DNA from 3 places in the Mesorhizobium sp. WSM4846 genome. Region 2 is predicted to be linked to each of the others. Evidence: predicted binding sites of a transcription regulator. Region 2 holds the regulator's gene; each other region holds the start of a gene.
The links. Region 2 encodes PhoB, which activates phosphate uptake and scavenging genes when phosphate is short. Its sites were predicted from a motif close to TGTCATNNANCTGTCAT; they were not measured.
Positions count from the first base shown of each region.

Region 1: AC0L15_RS02945 (PhnD/SsuA/transferrin family substrate-binding protein) is a predicted target of PhoB. The motif match lies at 1,639-1,655, and genes of this name have one in related genera.
Region 3: olsB (l-ornithine N(alpha)-acyltransferase) is a predicted target of PhoB. The motif match lies at 2,889-2,905, and genes of this name have one in related genera.

Region 1 covers NZ_JBVVPZ010000002.1:133,333-137,621, reverse strand. Annotated here, with positions in the region: gene phnF (phosphonate metabolism transcriptional regulator PhnF) at 1-416, opposite strand, end outside; gene AC0L15_RS02950 (alpha-D-ribose 1-methylphosphonate 5-triphosphate diphosphatase) at 413-1,594, opposite strand; gene AC0L15_RS02945 (PhnD/SsuA/transferrin family substrate-binding protein) at 1,716-2,573, shown strand; gene AC0L15_RS02940 (phosphonate ABC transporter ATP-binding protein) at 2,653-3,402, shown strand; gene phnE (phosphonate ABC transporter, permease protein PhnE) at 3,395-4,189, shown strand; gene AC0L15_RS02930 (calcium:cation antiporter) at 4,248-4,289, opposite strand, start outside.
Region 2 covers NZ_JBVVPZ010000025.1:19,008-23,296, reverse strand. Annotated here, with positions in the region: gene xylF (D-xylose ABC transporter substrate-binding protein) at 1-171, opposite strand, end outside; gene AC0L15_RS20415 (ROK family protein) at 438-1,685, shown strand; gene phoB (phosphate regulon transcriptional regulator PhoB) at 1,855-2,544, opposite strand; gene phoU (phosphate signaling complex protein PhoU) at 2,561-3,268, opposite strand; gene pstB (phosphate ABC transporter ATP-binding protein PstB) at 3,304-4,119, opposite strand; gene pstA (phosphate ABC transporter permease PstA) at 4,132-4,289, opposite strand, start outside.
Region 3 covers NZ_JBVVPZ010000008.1:87,526-91,814, reverse strand. Annotated here, with positions in the region: gene AC0L15_RS10040 (hypothetical protein) at 1-176, opposite strand, end outside; gene grpE (nucleotide exchange factor GrpE) at 416-1,051, shown strand; gene AC0L15_RS10030 (trimeric intracellular cation channel family protein) at 1,205-1,837, shown strand; gene olsB (l-ornithine N(alpha)-acyltransferase) at 1,950-2,825, opposite strand; gene AC0L15_RS10020 (ATP-binding protein) at 3,003-4,289, opposite strand, start outside.

The DNA.
Region 1 (4,289 bases), on a different contig from region 2:
ACGGCCGCTTCGGCCGGTTCCCGGACGATCAGCAGCGTATTGGTGCCGATTTCCTGGCCGTGGGCTTCGAAATTGTCGAGAAAGCGCTGTCCGTCGCGAACAGTGAATGTCGAGGGCAGGTTTCGCACGAAGATGCCGACGCCCTTGCGGGCGGTGAGGTGGCCCTCATGCTGTAGCTGCTGCAGCGCCCGGCGAAGCGTAATGCGGGTGACCGCGAGTTTCTCTGCCAGATGCGTTTCGCCGGGAAGCTGGCTGCCCGGCGCAAGACTGCCGCTCTCGATCAGATCGAAGATGTGATCGTAGATCTGCTGCCAGATCGGCGTATCGCTGCGTGGCCGAAAGACCAGCCCGTCAAAGGCCAGAAGGCGATTGCCATTGCGCTCGTGTGGTGTTGGAATTTTCGTGTCCAAGTTCATGACACCTTATTCGCCGGCGACCGCTGTGCAGGCCGTCGGTCTGTGCGGGAGAGCCCGGAGCTATAGACAATTTGTCCATGGACCATGGTGGCCACCACGCGCGGATGCTCTGGATCGCCTGCATCGACCAGGATCAGATCCGCCCGGCGGCCGGCAACAAGCGAGCCGCGATCGTCGAGGCCGGCCACCCGGGCCGGGTTTGCCGAAACCAGATTCCATATCGAGGGGAAGTCGCCGGCGTCTGGCGAAGACAGTCTGAAGGCCGCATGCAGAGGCGAAGGGTAGTGGTAATCGCTGGTCAGCACCGTGCAAAGTCCGGCTCTGACGGCCTCGGTGGCATTTAGCGCTCCATTATGGCTGCCGCCGCGCACGACGTTGGGCGCGCCGAGGATCACGTCCTCGCCCATTTGCCGCGCGGCCTTGGCTGTTTCGAGCGTTAGCGGAAATTCCGAGGCCTTTGCGCCGAGGGCGCGAAAATACATGCGTTCCTCGGGAGACGCTTCGTCATGGGCAAGAAGCACATTGCCATTGGCCCGCGCAGTTGCGGCCAGCTTCCCGATCGCGATCTCAACCTCGGCGCGGCGGGACCAAATCTGGCCGAGCAACGTCATGTATTGCTCGCGGCTCAAGCCAGACCGCTCCGCCATCTGACCGATCTTGCGGGCAATCGTGCCGTTCAGCACCGACCCCGTCGTATGATCGTTGACGGCGATGATCGGCCGTGGCGAAAGCAAGAGCCATCGTACGACCTGCGCCATCTGATCAAGCGCGAAGGTCTCCCAGCGCAGATGCAGACGCGTATCGCAGCCAAGGCTATCGCGGAGATCGCAGACCGCGCCGATCAGCTGTTTGGCAGCGTCGAGCGAGCGAAGTCCAGGCTCCCACGACACCGTGACGCCGTGAAAGGCCGTGGTTACGCCATTGGCGACAAGCTGGCGGTCCGTATCTTTCAGCGCCAGCGCGGTGTCGAAGCGGACACCGGGCCGCGGCATGATCTGGCGCTCGAAGCCGTCGCCGTGAATATCGACGATCCCCGGAAGCACGAGCAGACCATCGGCATCGATCGTGGAGGCATGGGCCGCCCGCAGCTCTGACACGATCCCGCCGGTGACGCTCAGGTCCGCGGTTTCAAGTCCCCGTTCGGTAAGGATGCGACCACCCTGGATGTGCCAGTTCACTGTATCCCTCAAAAAAGCAAAAGCTGCCGGTGGCGCCGGCGACATGTCACGAGCACGTCATCTGCTGCGTATACGGATTAGCGGGTAACAGTTTCCTGTCTATACAGCAAAGGAAAAAACGATGATCCGCAGCATCGCAACCGCACTCGCCCTGACGCTTGCCTCCGCCGTTTCAGTGTTTGCGGAGCCAGTGAAATTCGCGGTAACCGACATGGAGGGACTGGAGGCTCTTCAGCAGGAATTCGGTGCTTTCCAGACCGCTCTTCAGGAGGCGACCGGCCTGGATGTCGAGCTGTTTCCGGTCAGTTCGCGGACCACCGCCGTCGAGGCGATGAATTCCGGGCAGGTCGACCTTGTCCTGACCGGTCCTGCAGAATACGTCGTCATGAAGGAATTAAGCCAGCCGAAGATTGTTGTCGCCTGGCAGCGCCCCGACTATTTCGCTCAGATCGCCGTGCTGGCGAATGGACCGATCCGCTCGGTCGAAGACTTGAAGGGCAAGAAGGTCGCATTCGGCTCGGTCGGCTCGACCTCCCAGCACCTCGGCCCCGCGCAGGCGCTGGCCGATTTCAACCTGAAATATGCCACCGATTACGAACCAGTAATCATATCGCGCAACATCGCGGCTGAGGCTCTCATCCGCGGCGACATCGCCGCTATCGGCTTGAATTTCGGCTATCTCAACTCGGTCCGGGAAGCATTCCCCGGCGTTGCCTTCTCGGTCATCGCACGGGGCCGCGATCTGCCGAACGACATTCTTGTCGCCCGCAAGGACATTTCAGATGACGTGTTCGTCAAGATCCGCGATGCCTTTGCGAAGAATGGCAATGAGCTGATGAAAGCGATCCTGACCGGCGAGGACAACCAGAAATTCAAGGGCGGTTTCTTCCTGACTGATGTCAGGGACTCGGACTACGACTATGTCCGCTCGATGTACCGCACGATCGGAATCGAGACCCTCACCGACTTCGTAAACTGAGACTCGCTCCTTTTCAGCGACAAGGCCGGCGGCTAACCGCCGGTCTGTTTCGCAGTTCGGTCTGGGCCAAGAGGTCACTATGACAGCCATCATTCGGGCGCACGATCTTGCGAAGAGCTATGCGAACGGAAAGATCATTTTCTCCAGTATCGGCCTCACCATAGCATCGCGCGAACGGGTTGCCCTGATTGGCTCGAACGGTGCTGGAAAATCCACCCTGCTCAAATGTCTCATTGGTCTTCTACCGTCGAGCGGTGGCGAGGTCGTCACCCTCGGCGAGAGCTTCCGCTCGGCGCCGTCCGTCGCCCAGCTGCGGCGCATACGCAGGCAGATCGGATTTGTCTTCCAGCACCACGGACTGGTCAGCCGCCAATCGGTTCTTACAAACGTTTTGCAGGGCAAGCTCGGGCTGCCCGGCGGCTGGCGCGGCTGGCACCATTCCATCGCAAAGCAACACTGGCGCGAGGAAGCAATGCAGGCCCTCGCCGAAGTGCGGCTTCTCGGCAAGGCGGGCGCCCGCGCCGACGCGCTTTCTGGAGGGCAGGCGCAGCGGGTGGCGATTGCCCGTGCGTTGATCCGGCGTCCGAAGCTTTTGATAGCAGACGAACCGGCGGCAAGTCTCGACCCGGCGGCTGGACATGATGTGATGCGCGTCTTCTCCGAGCTGACCCAGGAACAGGCGATCACTTTGGTCTACACCACGCACGACATGGAGCATGCTCTCGACTACTCCGACCGCTTGATAGCGCTCAAGGCGGGCAAGGTCTTCTTCGACCGACGGACGGAGCAGGTGACCCGTGCTGATCTGAAAGACGTCTTCGATGCATGACCGCCTTTCGCCGAGCCGGATTCCATCGATCTCGCCCGTCACTTTCAGCTTTGCCGTCGCTTTGGCCGCTCTCGTGATCGTTTCCGCCGGGCAGGTCGCACCTTCGCCGGAACAACTGGCAGGCGGGGTGCCCCGAATGGTCCATCTCGTCGGCCGCATGATACCCCCAAATGTCGAGCCAGGGTTCCTCCTGAGGGTTTTCTGGCGCATGGTCGAAACGTTTCAGATAGCGCTCGTGGGGACAGCAATAGGTGTCGTCCTCAGCTTGCCGTTTGCCTGGCTCTCGGGCAAGGACATAACCCCGATCGGCCCGTTCCGGCATATCTCCAGGATGCTGGTCTCGTTGTTCAGGACTGTTCCAGATTTGGTCTGGGCACTACTTTTCGTGTCAGCCGTTGGTCTCGGGGCGGTTGCCGGCACCATGACCATCGTCGTCGATACGATCGGCTTTTGCGGGCGCTTCTTCGCCGAGGCGATGGAGGATGCCGACGAAAGACCTCAGGAAGCGCTGTTTGCAATCGGCGCCGGACGATTCTCTGTTCTGTGCGGGGCAGTACTGCCTGACGCCATGCCGTCCTTGATAAACACCACGCTCTTCGCGCTTGAAAAGGCAGTGCGCTCATCAGTTGTTCTCGGCCTCGTTGGAGCCGGTGGCATCGGCCAGGAGCTGAAGGTCGCGTTCGATCTTTTCCAATACAGGAATGCCTCGACCATCATTCTCGTGATCTTCGCCATCGTGGTGTTGATGGAGTTCGTGACGGATCGCCTGCGCTCGAAGGTCCAGTAATTGCAGGCTAGGCATGTGCGCCGCAAATCGACAGGACGCAGCGATGGCCGAAGACGACCTACGGCACGAAGATAAGGAACAGATAGGCGACAAATACGAC
Region 2 (4,289 bases):
GTCGCCGGCGGCCTCGATCGCCTCCTTCATGGCGGCTTCGTCGGTCTTCCAACGCTCTTCCTGGAAGTTCGACCACGAAACGCCAATGACCTTGTCCTTGGCCTGCGCGGCCGACGCGAGCGTCAGCGACATGGCGACCCCCGCCAGAATGGCGGCTGCGAATCTCTTCATGATATTCCTCCCTGCGCCGCGTAGGGCGCGACCAACTGGCCCGAAGGCCGGCACAAAGGCCCTATTTTTTCGAGCCTCGAAAAAATACTGGTCCAACGCCGAAGCACTGTCAACACCAATTCTGATGGATTTTGACGTCCTGTCGGGCTTTTTTTCGAGGCTCGGAATAAATAATGACAGCCCCTTCTGCTTCTGCCAGTATTTGACCGACATACCGACGGCTTCCGATTCATGAGCGGCCGCGGCAATGAGGAGGAAACAAAAAAATGTCGGTGGGAATCCGTCATGACGATCTGCGCCGGCGCAACCGGGCGATGGTGATTTCGGCCGTGCGCCGGGCAGGCCAGCCGTCGCGGACCGAGATCGCCGCGACCACCGGCCTCAGCCATTCGACCATATCGGCGATCTCTGCCGACCTGATCCAGGAAGGCATCCTGGCCGAGAGCAAGGCGAGCGAGACGGTTTCGCTGAAACGCGGCCGGCCGCAGGTCGGCCTCAGCCTCAATCCGCAAGCCGCTGCGGTGTTGGCCGTCGTGTTGTCGCTGAATTTCCTGTCGGTCGCCGTCATCGATTATGCCGGACAAGTGGTCGCCGAGGAACAGCGCCGGCTGGACACGCTGACCATGTCGCGTGACGCGCTGATCGACGAATGTGTCGCCATCGTCCGGCGCCGGCTCGAAGATCCCGACCTCGATGTCCAAAGCGTCGCCCGCATCGCGCTGGCGATCCAGGGCATCACCGATTCCCACGCGCGCGCCATGTTGTGGTCGCCGATCACGCCGCAGACGAACATCGCCTTCGCCGACATTCTGGAACGCGAGTTCGGCATCCCGGCCATCATGGAGAACGACTGCAACATGATGGCCGTGGCGCTGCACTGGCGCCACCCGGATCGCTACCGCGACGATTTCATCGCCATCCTGCTCTCGCACGGCATCGGTATGGGGCTGGTGCTGAAGGGCGATCTGTTCACCGGCACCCACTCCTCAGGCGGCGAATTCGGCCACATGATCCATCGGCCGGGCGGCGCGCTTTGCCGCTGCGGGCTGCGCGGCTGCGTCGAGGCTTATGCCGGCAACTACGCCATCTGGCGCAACGCAAGGCTGTTGAGCGAGAACGCCGAGCCGGTCGCCGATGTCAGCGACGCCGACATGCGGGCCTTGGCGGCCCGGGCGCGCGAGATGGACGGACCGGAGCGCGAAGCCTACCGCAAGGCCGGCGAGGCGCTCGGCTTCGGGCTCGGCAGCCTGTTTGCGCTGATCGATCCGGCGCCGGTGGCCATGGTCGGCGCCAGCGCTGCCGCCTTCGACCTGATCGAGCCGGCCCTGCGCGAGGCCATCGCCCAGACCGCCGGCGGCCAGCATTCGGGTTCGATTTCCTTCGACACCGAGCCGAACGAGCTGCCGCTGATCCGCGAAGGCTGCGCCATGCGGGCCCTAAGCTTCGTCGATCAGGAGATTTTCGCGCCGAGCATCCAGGCACGAGCCGGCTCGGTCGGAAAGAACGTGGCTTGAATCCGAAGGCAGGGATTCCCGGGTCGCGACTTGGGGAGTGTTGAGATTCAGGTCAGGCCGAGTCGAGAATGGTGGGTTCCGAGAACCGGGGCGGAGCGTACTTTCGGGTACGTCAGCACCGGAAGCGCAGGTATCAGCCGTTCGCAGGCCGGCATCACCTGAACGTCAGCTAGTCTTCCCTGATCGCATAGCCGGCGCCGCGGATGGTGCGGATGACATCGGGCATGCGACCATTGTTGACCGCCTTGCGCAACCGGCCGACATGGACGTCCACAGTGCGCTCGTCGATGTAGATCGTCTCGCCCCAGACATTGTCGAGCAACTGACTGCGCGAGAAGACCCGGCCCGGGTGGCGCATCATGAATTCGAGCAGCCGGAATTCGGTCGGCCCGAGCCGGATCTCGCTCTTCTTGCGATAGACCCGGTGCGATTCACGATCGAGCATGATGTCGCCGACCTTGAGCACGCTGGACAGCACTTCGGGCTTGGCGCGGCGCAGCAGCGCCTTGACCCTGGCCATGAATTCCGGTGTCGAGAACGGCTTGACCAGATAGTCGTCGGCTCCGGTCGAAAGGCCGCGCACCCGGTCGCTCTCCTCGCCGCGCGCGGTCAGCATGATGATCGGCAGCCGCTCGGTTTCGGGGCGCACCCGAAGGCGCCGGCAAAGCTCGATGCCGGAAACCGCCGGCACCATCCAGTCGAGCACCAAAAGATCGGGCACGTTTTCCTGCAGCCGGATTTCGGCCTCGTCGCCGCGCGTCACCACCTCGACTTGATAGCCTTCGGATTCAAGATTGTAACGGAGGAGGACGCCCAGCGGCTCTTCATCCTCCACCACCATGATGCGCGGCGCGATCATCGGCCGGTCACTCCTGTCATGTCGCCGGCGCCGACATCGTCGTTTCGTCGAGCTTCGGGCGATCCGCCGGCAATTGCTGCCCGGTCACGACAAAATAGGCGTTTTCGGCGATGTTGGTGACATGATCGCCGATACGCTCGAGATTCTTGGCGCAGAACAGAAGGTGCGTGCAGGCGGTGATGTTGCGCGGATCCTCCATCATGTAGGTCAGGAGCTCGCGAAAAACCGCCGTATATTTCACGTCGATCTTCTGGTCGTCGGCGCGCAGTTCCTTCAACGCGCCGGCATCGCGCGACACATAGTGCTCGACCACGCCGCGCAGCTGCACAAGAACGAGATCCGCCATCGCGTCGATACCGTGCGACAGATTACGCGGCGTCGCGCTCTGCCCGACTGCGCTGACCCGCTTGGCAATGTTCTTGGCCAGATCGCCGATGCGCTCGAGATCGCCCGCCATGCGGATTGCGCCAACCACGGCGCGCAGATCCTGCGCCATCGGCTGCCGCTTGGCGATCAGCGTGATCGCGCTGTCGTCGAGCTCGCGCTGCCGCGCATCCATGATGGCGTCGTCCGAGACGACGCGCTGCGCCATCGCATTGTCCGACGCAAGCAACGCGCGGATCGAGGCCGCCACCATTGCGGCGGCGAGCTCGTCCATGTCGCGGATCAGCCGGTCGATGTGCTCCAGTTCCTCGTCGAAAGATGCGACGGTGTGTTCACCCATGGTGCTGTCCTCGTGTTCGAAATTCGCCGGACCGCTCAGCCGAACCGGCCGGTGATGTAGTCCTGGGTGCGCTTGTCGTCGGGGTTGGTGAACATCTTGTCGGTCGCGCCCTCCTCGACCAGATAGCCGAGATGGAACATCGCCGTGCGTTGCGACACGCGCGCCGCCTGCTGCATCGAATGGGTGACGATGACGATCGTATAATTCTGGCGCAGTTCGTCGATCAGTTCCTCGACGCGGGCGGTGGCGATCGGATCGAGCGCCGAACAGGGCTCGTCCATCAGGATCACTTCCGGCGACACGGCGATGGCGCGCGCGATGCACAGACGCTGCTGCTGCCCGCCGGACAGGCCGGTACCCGACTCGAGCAGGCGATCCTTGACCTCGTTGAACAGTCCGGCCTTCTTCAGGCTCGATTCGACGATGCCGTCCAACTCGGCCTTGCTCCTGGCCAGGCCGTGGATGCGCGGACCGTAGGCGACGTTTTCGTAGATCGACTTCGGAAACGGGTTCGGCTTCTGGAATACCATGCCGACGCGAGCTCGCAGCTCGACGACATCGATTTTCGGGTCGTAGACATCCTCGCCGTCGAGCGTGATCTTGCCGCTCACCCGCGCGATATCGATGGTGTCGTTCATTCGGTTCAGGCAACGCAGGAACGTCGACTTGCCACAGCCCGATGGCCCGATCAACGCCGTCACCTGATGCTCGCGGACATCGAGATCGACGTCGAACAGAGCTCGCTTCTCGCCGTAGTGAACAGAGACCTTTTCGCCCTTCATCTTGATCGAAGGGGCGTTGGTTGCGCTGCTCAGTTTCTGCTCGACGCCGGCTTCCGTCATGATGTTCATATCCTCTACTCCTTACCAGCGCCGCTCGAAGCGCCTGCGCAGTATCACCGCGATGGCATTCATGATGACCAAAAACACCAGCAAAATCAAAATCGCCGCCGAAGTCTTCTGCTGGAACCCCGCTTCCGGGAAATCCGCCCACATGAAAATCTGCACCGGCAGGATCGTCG
Region 3 (4,289 bases), on a different contig from region 2:
AACTCCTTGAAACGATCGGGAATGTCGTTCTCCGTCCGGAACGCCGGCAACGCGCGCAGAAAGTGCATCGTTGCCTCCGTGCCGAACTGGCGCCTGATGCCGGCCGCCAGCCTTTCACGTCTTTCGTCATTGTTGCGGGCGACAATCTTACGGTCGTCGTCGTTGCGGGTCGCCATCTCAAAATCCTGTGTCGGGTTCGAAACTCTTCCAGCAGACGAATGGTTCCCCCATCGCAGCATCTTGGCAAGCAAAGCTGGCGGTTACAGTAAAATTTGAATTAATATCGAAAGGTCTTCATGATGCGTTGTCAAAGCGTGAGCGGCCGCTCCAGTATCGCTTGCCCCCTTGATTTTTGGCCGCCAAACCTCGATATCGGGCACAAAATCCACATCATTCGAAATGACGGGAAATGGCGATGAGCGACCAGGCAAAAGACGAACGCGCGCCCGATGAAGCCGAGACGACCGGGGCTGCCACCGAACGCACGGAAGGCAGCGCCGACGGCGACTATGAAGCGCTTGTGCGGCTGCTGAAGGAAAACGACGAGTTGAAGGACCGCGCGCTCCGCGTCGCAGCCGAGATGGAGAATCTGCGCCGCCGTACCGCCCGTGACGTGCACGATGCACGTGCCTATGCGGTTGCCAATTTCGCCCGTGACATGCTGTCGGTATCCGACAATCTGCGCCGCGCGCTGGATGCGATCCCGGCTGAGTCCAAGGAGTCGGGTGATGCCGGTTTGAAGTCACTGATCGAGGGCGTCGAGCTTACCGAGCGCGCCATGCTATCGGCGCTCGAGCGGCACGGAGTGAAGAAGCTCGAGCCGGAAGGCGAGAAATTCGACCCGAATTTCCACCAGGCGATGTTCGAGGTGCCCAATCCGGAGGTGCCGGCCAACACGGTGGTCCAGGTCGTGCAGCCAGGCTATTCGATCGGCGAGCGGGTGCTGCGGCCGGCCATGGTCGGCGTTGCCAAGGGCGGTCCCAAGCATGTAGCTGGTGAAGCGCCGGTCGAGCCAGGGCCGGTGAATGAGCAAGCTGAGAAGGATGCCTGAATAAGGAGTAGTGCCCCATTCGGTAGCAACCGCCATCAAAACTTGAGGTGTGATCGTCCTTCGAAATCTATCCGATTTCGGGGGACGATCAATCAGTCCGCCGTCACTTTTGCCGTGCAGCGCTTGCCATAGTCCTCAGCCAAGCAATTCCCCATGAACCCGATTGAGCTTCTCGACTATGCCGGTGTCGCCGTCTTCGCGGCGACCGGTGCGCTGGCCGCCTCGCGCAAGCAGCTCGACATTATCGGTTACCTGTTCCTGGCGAGCGTCGCCGGCATCGGTGGCGGCACGTTTCGCGACGTTATCCTCAACGTGCCGGTGTTCTGGGTCGGAAACCGCGACTACGTGCTGATCTGTGCGGCGGTGGCGGTCTTGGTCTTCTTCAGCGCACACCGTGTCGAATCCCGCTACAAATTGCTGCTCTGGCTCGACGCCATCGGCCTTGCCGCCTTTTCGGTGATGGGCGCGGCCAAGGGGCTGGCGATCACCGGCTCGCCGGCGGTTTCGATCGTTACCGGCATGCTCACCGCCACCCTTGGCGGCATTCTTCGCGATCTGTTGACCGGGGAGCCTTCAGTGCTGTTGAGACCGGAGATCTACGTTACCGCAGCACTTGCGGGCGCCGCTCTCTACACGCTTGGCGATTTCGCCGGGCTGCCCCCGCTCGCCTCGGGCCTGGCAGGCTTCATGGCTGCTTTCTGCGTGCGTTGCGGCGCGCTCAAATTCGGCTGGGCTTTTCCGTCCTACAAGAGCAGGCCTGGTCGGCGGCCGGAAGATATTCCGTGAATGAGAAGGAGTAGCAATAGTGGGTAGCGAATAGGGACAACGATCCGCAGCGAATTGGCGGAACTCCCGCTACTCGCTACTCGCTACTCCCTATTCGCTACTCATTGGAATCTCATGCGGCGAAGCGCTGGGCTTCCCCGCCATAATAGCTGACGTAGCGGGCGCCGATCTCCTTGACCGGCATCACCACGAACACGTCGACCGTCGAGAATTCGCGGTCGATGACGCAGCCGTCGCCGATGCGCGCGCCGACGCGCAGATAGCCCTTGACCAGCGGTGGCATCGCCGCGATCGCGGCCTTGGCGTTGACCGCCTCGATCGGCATCAAATCCATGGAACAGTAGCGGCCGGCGACGGCGCGCACGTCCCAGGCCGAATTCGTCCGGCAGTGATGGGCGAGATAGGTCAGCGCTTCGGCGTGTGCCGCCGGCACGGTGCCGGGGAACGAGGCGCAACCGGTCATCACGCCGATCCCATAATGGTTGATATAGGCCCAGATACCTTGCCAGAGCGCCTCGATGGTGCGCTTCGAGCGGTATTCCGGCAAGACGCAGGAGCGGCCGAGCTCGAGGAAACGCTGGCCGGGATGGCGGGCGATAAGATTGGTCAGCTCAAACTCGCCCTCGGAATAGAAGCCGCCGGCCGCTGCCGCGATCTCCTGCCGCAACAGGCGGTAGGTGCCGACAATGCGGCGATGCTCGGGACCGGACAGCGAGGTGTCGAAGACGAGCAGATGATCACAGAGCGGATCAAAATGGTCGGCGTCGCGGCGGTCCTGCACCTGAAACAGGGTTTTCCTGGCGCCGAGCTCGTCATAGAACACCCGGTAGCGCACTTCCTGCGCGGCGGCGATCTCGGCCTCGTTGCGTGCGAGCCGCACTTCGAGGTTGCCGATACGGCCAAGCGCTTCGCCTTTTATGACAGCATCGACGTTGCGCCCGGTGAGCAAAGCACCCCTGGCGTTCGGCCGAGCGTCACATTCCGGCATAACTGTATGCACGAGTGATTCTCCTTCGAGCCATCCCTCTTGGCACGGGGATACGGCGTAGGTGCAACAGGATTGTGACAGTACCGTGATACGGCCCTGCCGGCAATACTTCGTCGGCTGGGCAACCCTTCAACCGGCTATGTTCTGCAGGTAAGCCAGGCAAGGACAGCCGGCGGATCAAGCGGCCACGTGACCCTCGACCGCATGGACAAGCGCGTCGGGGTCGAGCGGCTTGGTGACGAAGCCGCTGGCGCCATGGGCGAGCACTGCGTGGCGGGTCGTTTCCTGACTGTCCGCCGACAGCACCATGATCGGAACCGGCGACACGGCGGTTTCCTCCTCGTGCCGGCGGATGGCGGCGATCGCGTCCAGCCCGTCCATGACAGGCATGTGCAGGTCCATCAGCACCACGTCGAAGCGGTACTTGTGGTCGGTGCCGGTGATGGCCTCGACGGCGGCCTTGCCGTTGCCGACCAGTTTCACGCGATGCCCGGCCTTTAGCAGCGTGGCACGGGCAAGCATGGCGTTGATGTCGTTATCCTCGGCGATCAGCACGGACAGGCCCCGCCGCCGGCCGCCAATGGCGCGGGCGGTTGGTGCGCCGCGCTTTTCCGGCTGCGGCTGGGTGAGGGCAGGCACGCTGCTGGTCAAAAGCACGCGAAGCAACGTTTCGCCACGCACCGGCCTTGCCAGAAAGGTGGCGTAGCCGCTGGCGCGGAACTCGCCCAGCATGCCGCGGTCGGTTGGCGCGATCAGTGTGATCGCCTCGCAATCGGCAAAGCCGCTCTGGCGAAGGCGCTTGAGCAACCTGCCGTCGCCTTCCTCCATGGCCGCATCGACCAAAAGCGCGTCGCAGCCTTCGGCGAAGGACGCTGCCTGGGCGGCGGTGGTGGCCAGATCGACCTTGCCGCCATTGGCGCGGATGGTGCGGGCGATGGCGTCGGCCTCGATGGTGTTCTTCGACAGGATCACGGCGCGCCGCCCTAACAGCGCATCCCGGCGGCTCTGCGGCGGCTCGGTGGCCGATATTGCAGGGATTTCGAAGACGAATTCCGAACCCTGGCCGAGCTGGCTCGACACCGAGATCGTGCCGCCCATGGCGATCACCAGGCGCCTGGAGATGGCAAGACCGAGCCCGGCGCCGCCATGCGCGCGGGTCGACGTGCCGTCAGCCTGTTCGAATTCCTCGAAGATGCGCTCCAGGTCGTCCTCGTGCAGGCCGGGACCGGTGTCGGTGACGGTGAAGCATATGCGGTCGGTGGTTTCGGTGCGGGCACGAGCGATGCTCACCAACACGCCGCCGCTGTCGGTGAACTTGATGGCGTTGCCGATGAGGTTGAGCAGCACCTGCCTGACCCTTCCAGGATCGGCTGATATCATCTGCGGCACGTCGGGTTCGACATGGCAGCCAAGGCCGATGTTCTTGGCGAAGGCACGCGCCGCCAGGAGTTCTACGATGTTGTC